One region of the Bradyrhizobium sp. 63_E2_N1_3 genome, then DNA from elsewhere that is predicted to be linked to it. Evidence: riboswitches for the same ligand, from Rfam matches in the RefSeq annotation. Region 1 holds a riboswitch; the other holds the start of a gene.
The links. A riboswitch is a leader RNA that binds a small molecule or an ion and turns the genes downstream of it on or off. The one in region 1 is predicted to bind glycine.
Positions count from the first base shown of each region.

Region 2: another riboswitch for glycine. It lies ahead of gcvT (glycine cleavage system aminomethyltransferase GcvT); the one in region 1 lies ahead of AB7531_RS16195 (D-amino acid dehydrogenase).

Region 1 covers NZ_CP197235.1:3,484,976-3,493,161, forward strand. The annotation lists gene AB7531_RS16180 (ABC transporter ATP-binding protein) at 1-1,054, opposite strand, end outside; gene AB7531_RS16185 (ABC transporter permease) at 1,069-1,956, opposite strand; gene AB7531_RS16190 (ABC transporter permease) at 1,977-2,918, opposite strand; gene AB7531_RS16195 (D-amino acid dehydrogenase) at 3,100-4,401, opposite strand; glycine riboswitch at 4,469-4,582, opposite strand; glycine riboswitch at 4,586-4,689, opposite strand; gene AB7531_RS16200 (M20/M25/M40 family metallo-hydrolase) at 4,784-5,914, opposite strand; gene AB7531_RS16205 (ABC transporter substrate-binding protein) at 6,182-7,792, shown strand; gene AB7531_RS16210 (glycosyltransferase family 39 protein) at 8,006-8,186, shown strand, end outside.
Region 2 covers NZ_CP197235.1:3,328,162-3,336,347, forward strand. The annotation lists gene AB7531_RS15395 (hypothetical protein) at 1-12, shown strand, start outside; gene gcvP (aminomethyl-transferring glycine dehydrogenase) at 165-3,032, opposite strand; gene gcvH (glycine cleavage system protein GcvH) at 3,213-3,581, opposite strand; gene gcvT (glycine cleavage system aminomethyltransferase GcvT) at 3,593-4,741, opposite strand; glycine riboswitch at 4,887-4,975, opposite strand; gene alaS (alanine--tRNA ligase) at 5,209-7,887, shown strand; gene AB7531_RS15420 (cyclic nucleotide-gated ion channel) at 7,894-8,186, shown strand, end outside.

The DNA.
Region 1 (8,186 bases):
CGGCGATCTCGCGGCCGGCGAGACGCACGCCGCCGGAGGTCGGATCGATCAGGCGGACGATGCACCGCGCCACCGTCGACTTGCCCGAGCCGCTCTCGCCGACGATGCCGAGCGTGCGGCCCTTGCGCAGCGTCAGCGTGACCTTGTCGGCGGCGACGACCTCGCGGCCTTTGCCGAAGAAGGCGCGCTCCTTATAGACCTTGCCGAGCTCGTTGGCCTCCAGCACCACCGGCTCCTTGGTCTCGGGCCGCGCCGCGCGCGGCACCAGGCTCGGCACCGCGGAAAGCAGATTGCGGGTGTACTCCATGGTCGGGTTGCGCAGCACGGTCTCGAGCGGACCGGTCTCGACCAGCCGGCCCTGCCGCATCACGGCGACGCGGTCGGCGATCTCGGCAACTACGCCCATGTCGTGGGTGATGAACAGGACGGCGGTGCCGTGATCGCGCTGGAGGTCGCGGATCAGCGTCAGGATCTGCTTCTGGGTGGTGACGTCGAGCGCGGTGGTCGGCTCGTCGGCGATCAGCAGCTTCGGCTCCAGCACCAGCGCCATCGCGATCATGATGCGCTGGCGCTGGCCGCCGGACAGGCGATGCGGATAGGAGGCGAAGATGCGCTCGACCTGGGGCAGGCGGACCTGCTCCATCATGTCGAGAATGCGCTTCTTCCGCGCCTTGGCGTCGAGATCGGTGTGGGCGCGCAGGACCTCGTCGATCTGGCGGCCGACCGGCACCACCGGATTGAGTGCGGTCATCGGCTCCTGGAAGATCATCGCCATCTGCGTCGCGCGGAGCTGGCGCAGGCGGCGATCGGTCGCGGTGAGTATCTCTTCGCCGACGAGCTTGACGCTGCCGCCGGTCGGAACCAGCGTGCCCTTCGGCAGCAGGCCCATCGTGGTGAGCGAGGTCACCGACTTGCCCGAGCCGCTTTCGCCGACGAGACACAGTGTCTCGCCCTTGTGCACCTGGATCGAGATGCCATCGATGATGTTGGCGCCCTTCGGCTTCTTGCCGATGGAGACGACGAGATTGTTGATGTCGAGAACTGGGTTGGTCATCACTTGATCCGTCATCACTTGCCCTCCCGCTGCTTCATGCGGGGATCGAGGGCGTCGCGGGCGGCGTCGCCGATCAGATTGATGCTGAGGATGGCGATCGAGAGCAGCAGGCCCGGCCAGAAGATCAGCGTCGGCTTGAGCTGAAAATACTGGCGGCCCTCGGCCATGATGTTGCCCCAGGTCGGCGTCTCCGGCGAGATGCCGGCGCCGAGGAAGGAGAGAATGGCCTCGGTCAGGATCGCGGAGGCGCAGACATAGGTGCCCTGGACGATCAGCGGTGCGATCGTGTTCGGCATCAGATGGCGCCACATAATCTTCGGCAGGCTGGAGCCGACCGAGATCGCGGCCTCGACGTAAGGCTCCTCGCGCGCGGACAGCACGACCGAGCGTACCAGGCGTGCCACGCGCGGTATTTCGGGGATGGTGATCGCGACCAGCACGGTCCAGATGCTGGCGCCGGACAGCGACACCACGGCGATCGCGAGCAGGATGCTCGGCATCGCCATGAGGCCGTCCATGACGCGCATCAGGACGGCATCGACCAGCTTGAAGAAGCCGGAGACCAGGCCGATCGCAAGGCCGATGACGATCGACAGGATCGCCGAGCCGATGCCGATCAGGAGCGAGATGCGGCCACCATAGATGACGCGCGACAAGAGGTCACGGCCATAGGCGTCGGTGCCGAGCAGGAACTGCGCCGAGGCCGGCTTCAGCCGCTGCGAGGGCGCAAGCTGGACCGGATCGTGCGGCGCGATCAGCGGCGCCAGGATCGAGACCAGCACGATCAGCGCGAGCAGGATCGTGGCCGCCGCGATGATCGGCGTCGAGGTGAGGAATCCGAAACGCGGCCGCAGCGGCGACGTGATCGGAATGGACGACTGGGGAAGGCTATCGACGGACATTTTTGTTGTTATCCTTAGCCCTAGTACCGGATCCGGGGATCGAGCAGCGTGTAGGCGACGTCGATCAGGAGATTGACGACGACATAGATCAGCGACGTCAGCAGGATCATCGCCTGGATGACTGGGTAGTCGCGCGCCAGCACCGCGTCCACCGTGAGGCGGCCGATGCCGGGGATGTTGAACACGCTCTCGGTGACGACGACGCCGGAGATCAGCAGCGCAAAGCCGGTGCCGATCACGGTGATGACGGGCACCGCGGCGTTGCGCAGCGCATGGCGCATCATCACGGCGACCTCGTTGATGCCCTTGGCGCGGGCGGTGCGGACGTAGTCCTCACCGAGCACGTCGAGCATCGCCGCGCGCGTCATGCGCGCGATCAGCGCGATGTAGATGAAGGAGAGCGCGCAGGTCGGCAGGATGATGCGCTCGAAGAACGGTCCAAAGCCGTTGAAGATGCTGCGGAAGCCCTGCACCGGCACCCAGCGAAGGTCGATCGCGAAGACCTCGATCAGGAGATAGCCGACCACGAACACCGGCACGGAGAAGCCGAGCACGGAGAGGCCCATCACGAAACGGTCGATCCAGGTGCCGTGCTTCCACGCCGCGATGACGCCGAGCGGCACGGCGACGATCACGGCGAGAATGATCGTCGAGAGCGCGATCGAGATCGACGGTTCGACGCGCTGGCTGATCATCTTCATGACTGGCAGGTTGGAGATCAGCGACGTCCCGAGATCGCCGTGCAGCAGCTTGTTCACCCAGGTGATGAATTGCACGATCAGCGGCTCGTTGAGGCCGAGCGAGTCGCGGATGCGTTCCAGCCGTTCCGGCGTCGCGTTATCGCCGGCGAGAATGGCGGCGGGATCGCCCGGCGTCAGCCGCAGCAGCAGGAAGACGAACAGCGCGACGACGCCCATCACGGGCACCGCGGCCAGAACGCGGCGAATGAGATAACCTAGCATGCACCTATCTCCGGCTGCGGAACTTGTGGGGCCGGGAGGCCCCTGTGGAATCGGTTCTGTCTATCATGCACGCCTGTCACTCGGGCTGGAAAGCCGGCCGTGGAAGCCGACGTTTCGGGGCAAATTGTGTGCCAAGGGCAGGGCGGTCGCAAGGGGCCGCCGAGCCTCCGATATCGACCACTCAGGATGCATGACGGAACTTGTGCTCAACCCTGAGTGACGGTGCGGCCGGCGGTGCGTTGAGCCCGCGCCAGCCATCGATGGTCCCGGCAATCATCTGCGCGGTCGCGGCCGACAAGGTCCAGCCGAGATGGCCGTGGCCGGTGTTGAAGAACACGCCCGGCATCCGTCCTGCGCGCACCACGGGCATCATGTTCGGCATCATCGGCCGCAGCCCGGCCCAGGGCACAACCTTGGACGTTTCGACGCCGGGGAAGTTGCTGCGCACCCAGTCGACCAGCGGCTGCACGCGGTCGGCGCGGATGTCGCGGTTGAAGTCATTGAATTCGGCGGTGCCTGCGACGCGGAAGCGATCGGCGCCGAGCCGGCTGGTGACGATTTTTGCGGCTTCGTCGAGCAGGCTCACGGTCGGCGTCGCATTGCGGCTTGCGGCAGTGTCGAGCTGAACGGTGATCGAATAGCCCTTCACCGGATAGACGTTGACGCGCTCGTCGAGGAGGGCGGCGAAGTGGCGGCTGGCCACACCGGCGCAGACCACGACGCCATCAGCCTTCAGCATGCCGCGCGCGGATGCGACAGTGTCACTGGCCGAAAGATCAGCCCAGCCGATGACAAAGCCGCCACCTGCCTGGGCAATGGAATCGATGTTGGCTTCGTGGATAAAGGTCGCGCCGCGCCGCTTGCAGGCTTCCGCAAGTCCGCGCGTGAACTTGTGGATATCGCCGGTCGCATCCGACGGCGTGTAGAAGCCGCCAAAATAGTCCTTGCGCAGCGTCGGCTCGATGGCGCGGATCTCCTCCGGCGTCACCGGGCGGCGATCGAGCCCGCCTTCCTTCAATAGCGCATTGACCTGCAGGCCGGATTCAAAACCCTTCTTGTCGTGATAGATGTGCAGGATGCCGCGGCGTTCGAGATCGAAGTCGATGCCTTCGCGCTCCGCGATCTCGAACAGATGCTTGCGGGCTTCGATCGCGAGCCGCGTGGTCTGGACCGTGTTGGCGCGGTAGTTGCCGATATTGGCGACGAACTCGCTCATCCACGAATATTTGTGCCAGTTCGGCCGCGGGTTCATCAGCAGCGGCGCATCGCGCCGGAACATCCAGCGCAGGCCTTTCAGGATCGTGGCGGTGCTGTTCCAGACTTCGGCATTGCTGGCGGAGAGCTGTCCGCCATTGGCGAAGGACGTCTCCATCGCGGCGTAGCGGTGCTTGTCGAGCACCGTCACCTTGTATCCGCGTTCGAGCAGGGCATAGGCGGTCGTTACGCCGGTGATGCCGGCGCCGATGATGGCGATATGGGTCATGGCAGGTTCGGGGCTCCCGTGAGTTAGAGTCGGCTAACCGCCGGCCAAAGGCCGTTGGCGGCGCCCCATCTGTCACGGTTACCTGAGAGCTTGATCCGTTGCGGACCTCGGCGAGGTCAGCTCCGGACTATCCCCTTCGGTGGACGTCACGATCCCAAGATCGCGCCGCCTCTCTCCAGATCGTCCTGACGATACGGTCCTTTTGCCTGAGAGTTTCCGGGGCGGTTGCTCCGTCGGCGCCGCAACGAAAGCCTGAACTCTCGTTGCGATCTCTCCCGCATCGTCGCGTGGACAATCGAGCAGTACGATGCGCCTCATTTTTAGACAAGGCTAAATTTAAACCGCGACTGCCAACGCATTGTGCAGTGCGAAGGCTGCGTCGTCAGTCGAGCGTCGCCAGCAAGCCGGCCATCAGGCGCCCGCGTTCAACCAGGCTCTCGACCTCGATGAACTCCTCGAGCGTGTGGCCGTTGCCGCCGCGCACGCCGAGGCCGTCGAGCGTCGGGATGCCCATCGCACCGGTAAAGTTGCCGTCGGAGCCGCCGCCAGAGCTCGCATGCGGCAGATCGGTGCCGAGCGACTTGGCGATGCCGCGCGCCTTTTCATAAAGCGCCATGGTGCCGGCATCGGGCTCCCATACGGGGCGCGTGACGCCGCGCGTCACCTTGAACGTGACATCATTGGACGTGCCCGACAGCGCCAGCATCCGCTCGACGCCGCGGTCGAGATCGGCCTGGCGCTTGGCCATGGACAGCGCCTCGCCGGTGGCGGTCGTGGCAACGCAATTGACCCATTGTCCGCCGTGCACGACGCCGACCGAGAAGGTGCAGTCCTCCGTCGTCATCGCGTCGATGGCGAGGATCTGCCGCGCCATCTCGCGGATCGCCGAGCGTCCGGCCGACAATGTTGCGCCGGCATGGCTCGGTCGGCCCGTCGCTTCCAGATTGAAACGCGCGATGGCGTAACGTCCGGTGGTGACACCGTTGTCGGCGCGGCCCGGTTCGGGCACCAGCACATATTTGTTGCGCGCGGCTTCCGCTTCGATGATGTCCCGCGTCGAGGGCGTGCCGACTTCCTCGTCGGGCGTAAACAGCACGGTGATCGGCAGCGGCGTGGTGAAGGAAGCACGTGCCAGCTGGCGGATCGCTTCCAGCGAGAGATAGTTGCCGCCCTTCATGTCGTAGATGCCGGGGCCGTAGCACTTGTTGCCCTCGCGCCGCCATTTCAGCTTCTCGATGGTGCCGACCGGGTGGACGGTATCCATGTGGCCGGCGATCAGGATGCCCGGCTCGCCCTGTTTCGGATGCGGGAAGCGCGCGCGCATCACGCCGCCAAAGCCCTGTCGGCCGCTGATGCGTTCGATCGTCGCACCCATGATCGCCATATCCCGCGCTGCGATATCGAGCATGCGGTTGACGGCGCCCGCGTCCCAGGTCGGGCTCTCGCATTCCACCCAGGTGCGCAGGCCCTCAAGCATCGCCTCGGAATCGAAGGGAAGATTGGCTGGATTCATCTTAATGTCTCTCAAGCTTCGAAAGATGGAACGCGCATTGCATTGGCGCGGACGGGACTGGCGGAAAGCGTTGTAGAGCCAAACCGATCTTTGTGGAGCCCGTGGGCGCGCCGCTTGGGGCTGCACCGAAACCGGATTGACGCGCTCAACACTGTCTGCAAGTCTCGAAAGACAAAGGCATCGCATGAGGTTAGTTCGCCTAAAGAACGAACCGAATGCTCAACCAATAACCTGCCTTTGAACAGTTTCACGTCAGGAGAAACTTTTATGTTGAGCTTGATGCGCCGGGGGCGTCGCGCGTTCGCCTCCACACTTGCGCTATCGGTCGTTGCGCTTTCGACGGCGATGGCCTCGCCGGTACTTGCCGCCGCCAGCAAGACCATCACCGCGGTGATGCATTCGGATCTGCGCATCATCGATCCGATTTTCACCACCGCCTACATCACGCGTGACCATGGCTACATGGTCTACGACACGCTGATCGCGACGGACTCGAATTTCAAGATCCAGCCGCAGATGGCGGACTGGAAGATCTCCGACGACAAGCTCACCTACACCTTCACGCTGCGCGACGGCCTGAAGTGGCACGACGGTACGCCGGTGACGGCGGAAGACTGCGCCGCTTCGCTGAAGCGCTGGGCCGCGGTCGACGGCATGGGCCAGCAGATGATGCAGTTTACTGCGAGCATCGAGGCGACCGACCCCAAGACGATCACGCTGAAGCTGAAGGAGCCCTACGGCCTCGTGCTCGAATCCATCGGCAAGCCGTCCTCGCGCGTCGCCTTCATGATGCCGAAGCGTCTCGCCGAAACGCCGCCGGACAAGCAGATCCCCGAGCAGATCGGCTCCGGTCCGTTCAAGTTCGTGCAGGGTGAATTCCAGCCCGGCGTGAAGGCGGTGTACGTCAAGAACACCGACTACGTGCCGCGCAAGGAGGCGTCGAGCTGGACTGCCGGAGGCAAGGTGGTCAAGGTTGATCGCGTCGAATGGATCACCATGCCGGATGCGCAGACCGCAGTGAACGCGCTGCAATCGGGCGACATCGACTTCATGGAAGTGCCGCCGTGGGATCTGCTGCCCGTCCTTGAAGGCAATGCCGACCTCAAGACCGAGACGCTGAACAAGTTCGGCTACCAGACCCTTGGGCGCATGAACTTCCTCTATCCGCCCTTCGACAATCCGAAGATCCGCCGTGCCGCACTTCTGGCGATGAACCAGAAGGACGTGCTCGACGCGCTCGTCGGCAATCCCAAATACTACAAGATCTGCGGTGCGTTCTTCATCTGCGATACGCCGTTCGCGACCGACGTCGGCTCGGAATCGCTGGTCAAGGGCAACGGCATGGCGGAAGCCAAGAAGGCGCTCGCCGAGTCCGGCTATGACGGCACGCCCGTCGTGGTCATGGTGCCCGGCGACGTCGTGACGCTGAAGGCGCAGCCGACGGTCGCGGTGCAGTTGCTCCGCGAGGCCGGCTTCAAGGTCGACGCGCAGGCGACCGACTGGCAGACGGTGGTCAGCAGGCGCGCCAGCCAGAAGCCTCCGAAGGAGGGCGGCTGGAACATGTTCTTCACCAACTGGGTCAGCGCCGACGTGTCCAACCCGATCGCCAATCTGTCGATCGGCGGCCAGGGCAAGAAGGGCTGGTTCGGCTGGGCGGAAAACGCCAAGATCGAGAAGCTCAAGGACGACTTCGTCCGCGCCGCCTCGCTCGACGATCAGAAGAAGATCGCGACCGAGATCCAGAAGGAAGCCTATGACCAGGTGATTTACGTGCCGCTCGGCCAGTATCTGGCGCCGAGCGCGTGGCGGAAGTCGCTCACCGGCGTGCTCGACGGCCCGGCGACGCCGGTGTTCTGGAACATCGACAAGACCGAGTAAGGCGAGGGCGCGCCCGCGCGCTTTCCCCGAGCGTTACGCGGCGTCGCTGTCATCAGCGGCGCCGTTTTCGTTTGTCAGCCTCGCGTCAGCTTTTAACTCTTCCAGTGTCCAATCATTGCTATTTGTTTCTGACTTGAAATAGATGTGCGCAGTTCGCACATCACTTCCTTCCTGCATTTGAGTCCCGTGTCGATTGATTTTTCATTTCGGGCGATGGCCGAGCGGTCCGATCGCGCGCCGGCGCGATGGCGGCGGCCTTTCCTGCGCTGGCTCGACGGCGTCGAGACGGGTTGGGCCGTTCCGCTTCTCATTGTGTGCTTTGTCGCGCTCTGGACGGTCTATCTGGCCGTCGCCTATGCCGGCAGCGGCCTGCACCCTGATACCCTCGAGGCCT
Region 2 (8,186 bases), 160 kb from region 1:
GTTGCACCCTAGATATGCGTTCGGGGCCGTAGGGTGGGCAAAGGCGCGCAAGCGCCGTGCCCAACATATTCCAACGCGCACAAAGGTGGTGGGCACGCTTCCGCCTTCGCTCTTCGAGCTACGGCGGACAAGTCGCTTTGCCTACCCTACGAAGCTACGATCCCTTACTCCGCCGCTTCCGCGTAATCGCTGACCGGCGGGCACGAGCACACCAGGTTGCGATCGCCATAGACGTTGTCGACGCGGCCGACCGGGCACCAATATTTGTCGGTGCGCGAGGTGCCCGCGGGGAAGCAGCCCTCGGCGCGGGTGTAGGCGCGATTCCAATTGTCATCGGCGATGTCGTGCACGGTATGCGGGGCGTGACGCAGCGGCGAAGCCTCGATCTTGAAGCGGCCGGCCTCGACCTCGGCGATCTCCTTCCGGATCGCGATCATGGCGTCGCAGAAACGGTCCAGCTCCGCCTTGGATTCCGACTCGGTCGGCTCGATCATCAGCGTGCCCGGCACCGGGAAGCTCATGGTCGGCGCATGGAAGCCGTAATCGATCAGGCGCTTGGCGATGTCGTCGACGGTGACGCCAGACGTGGTCTTCAGCGGCCGCGGGTCGACGATGCACTCATGCGCGACGCGGCCCTTCGCGTTCTTGTAGAGCACCGGGAAGCGCGCATCGAGGCGCGCGGCAATGTAGTTGGCGTTGAGGATCGCGATCTCGGTGGCGCGCTTCAAGCCGTCGCCGCCCATCATCAGAATGTAGATGTAGGAGATGGTGAGGATCGACGCCGAGCCGAACGGCGCGGCCGACACCGGACCGACCGGCGCGTCCCCATTCGTCGCGGGATGACCGGGTAGGAACGGCGCGAGATGCGCCTTCACGCCGATCGGGCCCATGCCGGGGCCGCCGCCACCGTGCGGGATGCAGAAGGTCTTGTGCAGGTTGAGATGGCTGACGTCGGCGCCGTAATCGCCGGGCCGGGACAGGCCGACCTGCGCGTTGAGGTTGGCGCCGTCCAGATACACCTGGCCGCCATGGCCGTGGACGATGTCGCAGATCTCGCGAATGTGCTCCTCGAACACGCCGTGCGTCGAGGGATAGGTGATCATCACCGCGGCGAGATCCTTCGAGTGCTTCTCGGCCTTGGCGCGGAGATCATTGACGTCGACGTCGCCGTTCTTCTCGCAGGCGACCACCACCACGTCCATGCCGACCATCGCGGCCGAAGCCGGGTTGGTGCCGTGGGCGGAGGAGGGGATCAGGCAGATTTTTCGGTGCGTCTCGCCGCGCGCGGCATGATAGCCGCGGATCGCGAGCAGCCCGGCATATTCTCCTTGCGCGCCCGAATTCGGCTGCAGCGAGATCGCGTCATAGCCGGTGATAGCGCACAGCCATTTTTCCAGCCGCGCGAACAGTGCGTGGTAACCCTTGGCCTGCTCGCGCGGGGCGAACGGGTGCAGGCTGCCGAACTCCGGCCAGGTCAGCGGCATCATCTCGGTGGTCGCGTTCAGCTTCATGGTGCAGGAGCCGAGCGGGATCATGGCGCGGTCGAGCGCGAGATCGCGGTCGCTGAGCTTGCGCATGTAGCGCAGCATCTCGGTCTCCGAGCGATGCGCGTGGAACACGGGATGGGTGAGGAAGGCGGTGGTGCGCTTGAGCGCCTCCGGCAGCACCTCGCGCGTGGTCGCGTCGATTTCGGCGTAAACAAGCGTGCCGCCGAACGCGCGCCAGACCGCCTCGACGGTCGCCGGCGTCGTGGTCTCGTCGAGCGCGATGCGGAGCGCGGTTTCGCCAACGCCGAGGTTGATCTTCTCGGCGGTAGCGCGCGCGACGATCTCGGCGCGCTTGGCACCGGCGTCCACGCTGAGCGTGTCGAAGAAGCTATCCGACTGCGGCGCGAAGCCGAGCTTGCGCAAGCCCGCTGCAAGCACGGCGGCGCGGCGATGCACGTTGCGCGCGATCTGCGCAAGCCCCTCGGGGCCGTGATAGACCGCGTACATCGAGGCGATCACGGCGAGCAGCACCTGCGCGGTGCAGATGTTGGAGGTCGCCTTCTCGCGGCGGATGTGCTGCTCGCGGGTCTGCAGCGCGAGGCGATAGGCAGGCATCCCGCGCGAGTCCACGGAGAGGCCGACGATGCGGCCGGGCAGCGAGCGCTTCAGCGCATCGCGCACCGCCATATAGGCCGCGTGCGGCCCGCCATAACCCATCGGCACGCCAAAGCGCTGCGCCGAGCCGATCGCGATGTCGGCGCCAAGCTCGCCGGGCGAGGCGAGCAGCGTCAGTGCCAGGAGATCGGCGGCAACGATCGCGAGTGCGCCCTTGGCCTTCAACGTCGCGATCGCGGGCCTGAGGTCGCGCACGGCGCCCGAGGAGCCCGGATATTGCAGCAGCGCGCCGAGCACGTCTGATTTGTCGAGATCGGCGAGGGGATCGCCGACGATCAGGGTCCAGCCCAGCGGCTCGGCGCGGGTGCGCATCACCGCCAGCGTCTGCGGATGCACGTCCTTGTCGACGAAGAAGGCTTTTGCTTCGACCCGCGAGTGGCGCTCGGCGAGCGCCATCGCTTCGGCCGCGGCGGTCGCCTCGTCGAGCAGCGAGGCGTTGGCGACGTCGAGCCCGGTGAGGTCGCAGATCATGGTCTGGAAGTTGAGCAGCGCCTCCAGCCGGCCCTGGCTGATCTCGGGCTGGTAGGGCGTGTAGGCCGTGTACCAGGCCGGGTTCTCCAAAATGTTGCGCTGGATCACCGCGGGCAAAACCGTGCCGGAATAGCCTTGGCCGATCAGCGAGGTGAAGACCTGGTTCTCTCGCGCGAGCTCGGCCATGTGCGCGATCGCCTCGGTCTCGCTCAAGGGCTTGCCGAGGTCGAGCGGGGCGGTCTGCCGGATCGAGGCCGGCAGCGTCTCCGCCATCAGGGCGTCGACGCTCTTGGCGCCGACGGCCTCCAGCATTGCGGTGACGTCGCGCGCCGACGGGCCGATGTGGCGGCGAACGAAGGTGGCGGCGGTGTCGCCATTGGATTTGCGGTGCGCGGTCATCATGGGTCCTCGCTTTAGATTTCGCTGTCGCCGTCATGCCCCGCGAAGGCGGGGCATCCAGTAAACGCAGGCGTCACGGCTTGAGCCGAGAAGCCGCGGCGTACTGGATCACCCGCCCCAGTGCGCAGTGCGCACAAGGCGGGTGATGACACCGAATATGAGGTCAGAGTTCGCTTCATCTCACGCCGTATGTGCCTTGTAGGCGGCCTCATCCATGAGGCCGCCGAGCTCGCTCTTGTCGGCAATTCTGATCTTGAAGAACCACGCCTTGCCTTGCGCGTCCGAGTTCACCAGCGCCGGCTCGGCGGCGAGCGCGTCGTTGGTCTCGAGCACTTCGCCCGTAACAGGCGCGTAGACGTCGGAGGCGGCCTTCACCGACTCCACGACGGCGGCGGCTTCGGCCTTCTTCAGCGCACGGCCGACCTTGGGCAGCTCGACGAATACGACGTCGCCGAGCTGCGACTGCGCGTAGTCGGTGATGCCGACGGTGGCGACGTCGCCGTCGATGGCCAGCCATTCGTGGTCGGAGGTGTACAGCGTCGTGGTCATTTTCTCAGTCCTCAGCGTTTGTAGGTGTTTTTCACGAAAGGCATAGCGGCGACCGTGAGCGGCAGCCGCTGGCCGCGCACCTCGGCGAAGAGTTTTGTATCGAGCGCGCTCAGGGCGGAGGGCACGTAGCCCATCGCGACCGGCGCGTTCAGGCTCGGGCCGAAACCGCCCGAGGTGACCTTTCCGATCGGCTCGCCGCCCGCGTCATCCGCAAACAGCATCGCGCCCTCGCGCACCGGCGCGCGGCCTTCCGTGCGCAGGCCGACGCGGCGGCGGCTCGCGCCGTGATCGAAATGGGCGAGGATCGTATCAGCGCCGGGAAAACCACCGGCGCGGGCGCCGCCGCTGCGGCGGCTCTTCTGCACCGACCATTCCAGCGCGGCCTCGACCGGCGTGGTGGCGGTGTCGATGTCGTGGCCGTAGAGGCAGAGCCCGCCTTCCAGCCGCAGGCTGTCGCGGGCCCCCAAGCCGATCGGCATCACGTCGGGATTGTCCAGCAGCGTTTTGGCGAGGCGCTCGGCATCGGCCGCGGGGACCGAAATCTCGAACCCGTCCTCGCCGGTGTAGCCGGAGCGCAAGACGAAGCAGTCGAGACCGGCGACCTTGTGCGGGCCGGCATCCATGAACTTCATGGAGGGCGCCTCTGCACACAATTTCGCCAATGCGGCTTCTGCCTTCGGGCCCTGCAGCGCGATCAGGGCGCGGTCTTGAAGCGAATCGATGATGCAGTCGTCCGAGAGATGCGCGCGCAGATGCGCCTCGTCCGCTTCCTTGCAGGCGGCGTTGACGACCAGGAACAGGTGATCGCCGAAATTGGCGACCATCAGATCGTCGAGAATACCGCCGTCCGGATTGGTGAACTGGGCATAGCGCTGCCGTCCCGGGGCAATCGCCACGATATCCTGCGGCACCAGCCGTTCCAGCGCGCGGGCGGCGTCCTCGACCTTGCCCGACTTCGGCCGAAGCGCGAGCTGACCCATGTGGGAGACGTCGAACAGGCCGGCGGAGGAACGGGTATGGAGGTGCTCTTTAAGGACGCCCGCGGGGTACTGAACGGGCATGTCATAGCCCGCGAACGGCACCATCTTGCCGCCGAGGGAGACATGAAGCCCGTGAAGGGGCGTACGTTTGAGGGAATCTTGGTCGTCGCGCGCAAGCATCACGGGGCCCTCGGCGGTTCCCCGGGGACGATTCCCCGGTAGCAACCAGTCGAAGCCCCATCTGTCGCTGTGCCTGAGAGTATTATCCCGTCGGCGGACGCAGTCCGGGTCTTATGCCCGTCGGCGCCTCTTTCCAGATGTCGTCAAAGCCACGCGGTCCTTTTGCCTGAGAGTTTCCGGGGCGGTTGCTCCTTCGGCGCCGGCACCAAAGCCGGTCTCTCCCGACGTGGCCGTACGATACAGATGGGTACAGACCACAGGCCGGCCAAGCCTGTCAACGCGCACCTGGCGGCTTTCAACGGGATTGCAAACGGGATTGCGCGCCTGCGGCAACTCACTGATCTCCTTGCACAGTTTCTGGACAGCGCAGCTGGCCTTGTCTAAAAGCGCTTTGACCCGCAGATATCAGCCCAAATGCCCGGTTTGGATGGCGTATCGCGGGTCCAAGCACACCCGATTGGATGAACATGAGCGGCGTCAACGAGATCAGGTCGACCTTTCTGAACTTCTTTGCCGAGAACGGCCACGAGATCGTGTCGTCCTCGCCATTGGTGCCGCGCAACGATCCCACGCTGATGTTCACCAATGCCGGCATGGTGCAGTTCAAGAACGTCTTCACCGGCGTCGAGAAGCGGCCCTATCAGCGCGCCACCACGTCGCAGAAATGCGTGCGCGCCGGCGGCAAGCACAACGACCTCGACAATGTCGGCTACACCGCGCGCCATCTCACCTTCTTCGAGATGCTCGGCAATTTCTCGTTCGGCGACTATTTCAAGGAGCGCGCGATCGAGCTGGCCTGGACCCTGATCACGCGGGAGTTCGGGCTCAAGAAAGACAAGCTGCTCGTCACCGTCTACCACACCGACGACGAGGCGGCCGGCCTGTGGAAGAAGATCGCGGGCTTCTCCGAGGACCGCATCATCCGCATCCCGACCTCGGACAATTTCTGGGCGATGGGCGACACCGGGCCGTGCGGCCCGTGCTCGGAGATCTTCATCGATCGCGGCGATCACATCTGGGGTGGACCTCCGGGCTCGCCGGAAGAGGACGGCGACCGCTTCCTCGAATTCTGGAACCTGGTGTTCATGCAGTACGAGCAGGTGACGAAGGAGGAGCGCGTGGATCTGCCGCGTCCCTCGATCGACACCGGCATGGGGCTGGAGCGCATGGCCTGCATTATGCAGGGCGTCGACAGCGTGTTCGAGACCGACCTGTTCCGCCATCTGATCGACGCGACCGCGTCCGCACTCGGCAGCGGGCCGAACGAGCAGACCGTGGCCTCGTTCCGCGTCATCGCCGACCATCTGCGCTCCTCGGCGTTCCTCGTCTCCGACGGCGTGCTGCCCTCGAACGAGGGCCGCGGCTATGTGCTGCGCCGGATCATGCGCCGTGCGATGCGCCACGCGCAGCTGCTCGGCGCCAAGGAGCCGCTGATGCATCGGCTGGTCTGGGCGCTGGTGCGCGAGATGGGCCAGGCCTATCCCGACCTGATGCGCGCGGAGAATCTGATCGAGGAAACGCTGCGGCTGGAAGAGACCCGCTTCCGCAAGACGCTGGTGCGCGGCCTTGCCATCCTCGACGAGAAGAGCGCGTCCCTGAAGAAAGGCGACATGTTCGACGGCGACGTCGCCTTCACGCTGTACGACACTTACGGCTTCCCGCTGGATCTCACGCAGGACGCGCTGAAGTCGCGCGGCATCGGCGTCGACCAGGCCTCTTTCACCGACGCGATGGAGCGCCAGAAGGCCAAGGCGCGCGAGTCCTGGAAGGGTTCTGGCGAGGCAGCTTCCGAAGCGATCTGGTTCCCGCTGCGCGAGAAGCTCGGGGCCACCGAATTCCTGGGCTATGAGACCGAGAGCGCCGAAGGCGTGGTCTCCGCGCTGGTGAAGGACGGCCAGGAAACCGCGAGCCTCAAGGCCGGCGAGACCGGCGCGATCGTGCTCAACCAGACGCCGTTCTACGCGGAGTCCGGCGGCCAGGTCGGCGACACCGGCGTGCTCAGCGGCGAGGGCGGCATCAAGTTCCGCGTTACCGACACGCAGAAGAAGCTCGGCGATCTCTTCGTCCACGTCGGCACCGTGGAGAGCGGCGAGCTGAAGCTCGGCACCGCGCTGCAGCTCGAGGTCGATCACGGCAGGCGTTCCTCGATCCGCGCGCACCATTCGGCGACGCATCTCATCCACGAGGCGCTGCGCCAGGTGCTCGGCGACCACATCGCCCAGCGCGGCTCAATGGTCGCGCCGGACCGGCTGCGCTTCGACTTCGTGCATCCGAAGCCGATCACGGCGGAAGAGCTTGCCCGCGTCGAGGACATCGCCAACGACGTGGTGCTGGAGAATGACGAGGTCACCACCCGCGTCATGGGCGTGGACGAGGCCCGCGAGGCCGGCGCGCGCGCGCTGTTCGGCGAAAAGTATGGCGACGAGGTCCGCGTCGTCTCGATGGGCCGGACCGCGCGGGAGCGCGGCACCAACGCGCTCGGCTGGTCCGTCGAGCTCTGCGGCGGCACCCATGTGAAGCGCACCGGCGACATCGGCCTGATCACGCTGACCGGCGAGAGCGCGGTCGCCTCCGGCGTGCGCCGCATCGAGGCGCTGACCGGCAATTATGCGCGCAGGCACGCCAACGAGACCATGGCGCTGGCGAAGACCGCGGCCAACGAGCTGCGCACCTCGATCGACGACGTCCCGGCGCGCATCACAGCCCTGATGGAGGAGCGCAAGAAGCTCGAGCGCGAGCTCTCCGACGCCCGCAAGAAGCTCGCGATGGGCGGCGGTACATCCGTCGGGAACGGCGCAGCCGCAGGCGTGCGCGAGGTCGGCGACGTCAAGCTGATGGCGCGCGCGGTCGAGGGCATCGAGATGAAGGATCTCAAGAGCCTTGCGGACGACGGCAAGAAGCAGATCGGCTCCGGCGTGGTCGCCATCGTTGGCGTCACCGAGGACGGCAAGGCCGGAATCGTGGTCGGCGTCACCGCGGATCTCACCGCGCGCTTCAATGCCGTGAACCTGGTGCGCGTCGCCTCCGAGGCGCTCGGCGGCAAGGGCGGCGGCGGCCGGCCCGACATGGCGCAGGCTGGCGGTCCCGATGGCGCCAAGGCGCCCGAGGCGCTCGCGGCGATCGAAAAAGCGATGGCAGGCGCGTAAACGGCCATGCGCCTCGTTCCGCGAGGACGTGGCTCGGCCGATCCCAACCTAAGGGATCGCCTGTACGAATTGCTGGAGCACGATCCGCTCGCCTACTCGATCGGGTCGCGCTTCATCCAGGTGATCATCAGCGTCATCGTGCTCGACGTGGTCGCGATGATCCTCGCCTCGGTGCCGGAGCTCGACGCGCGGTTCGACACGCTGTTCAGCGCGGTCGCCGTCCTCGCCGTCATCGTGTTCGCGCTCGAATATCTGGCGCGGCTGTGGACCGTGGCGGGGCACACCCAGCGCAACGGCTC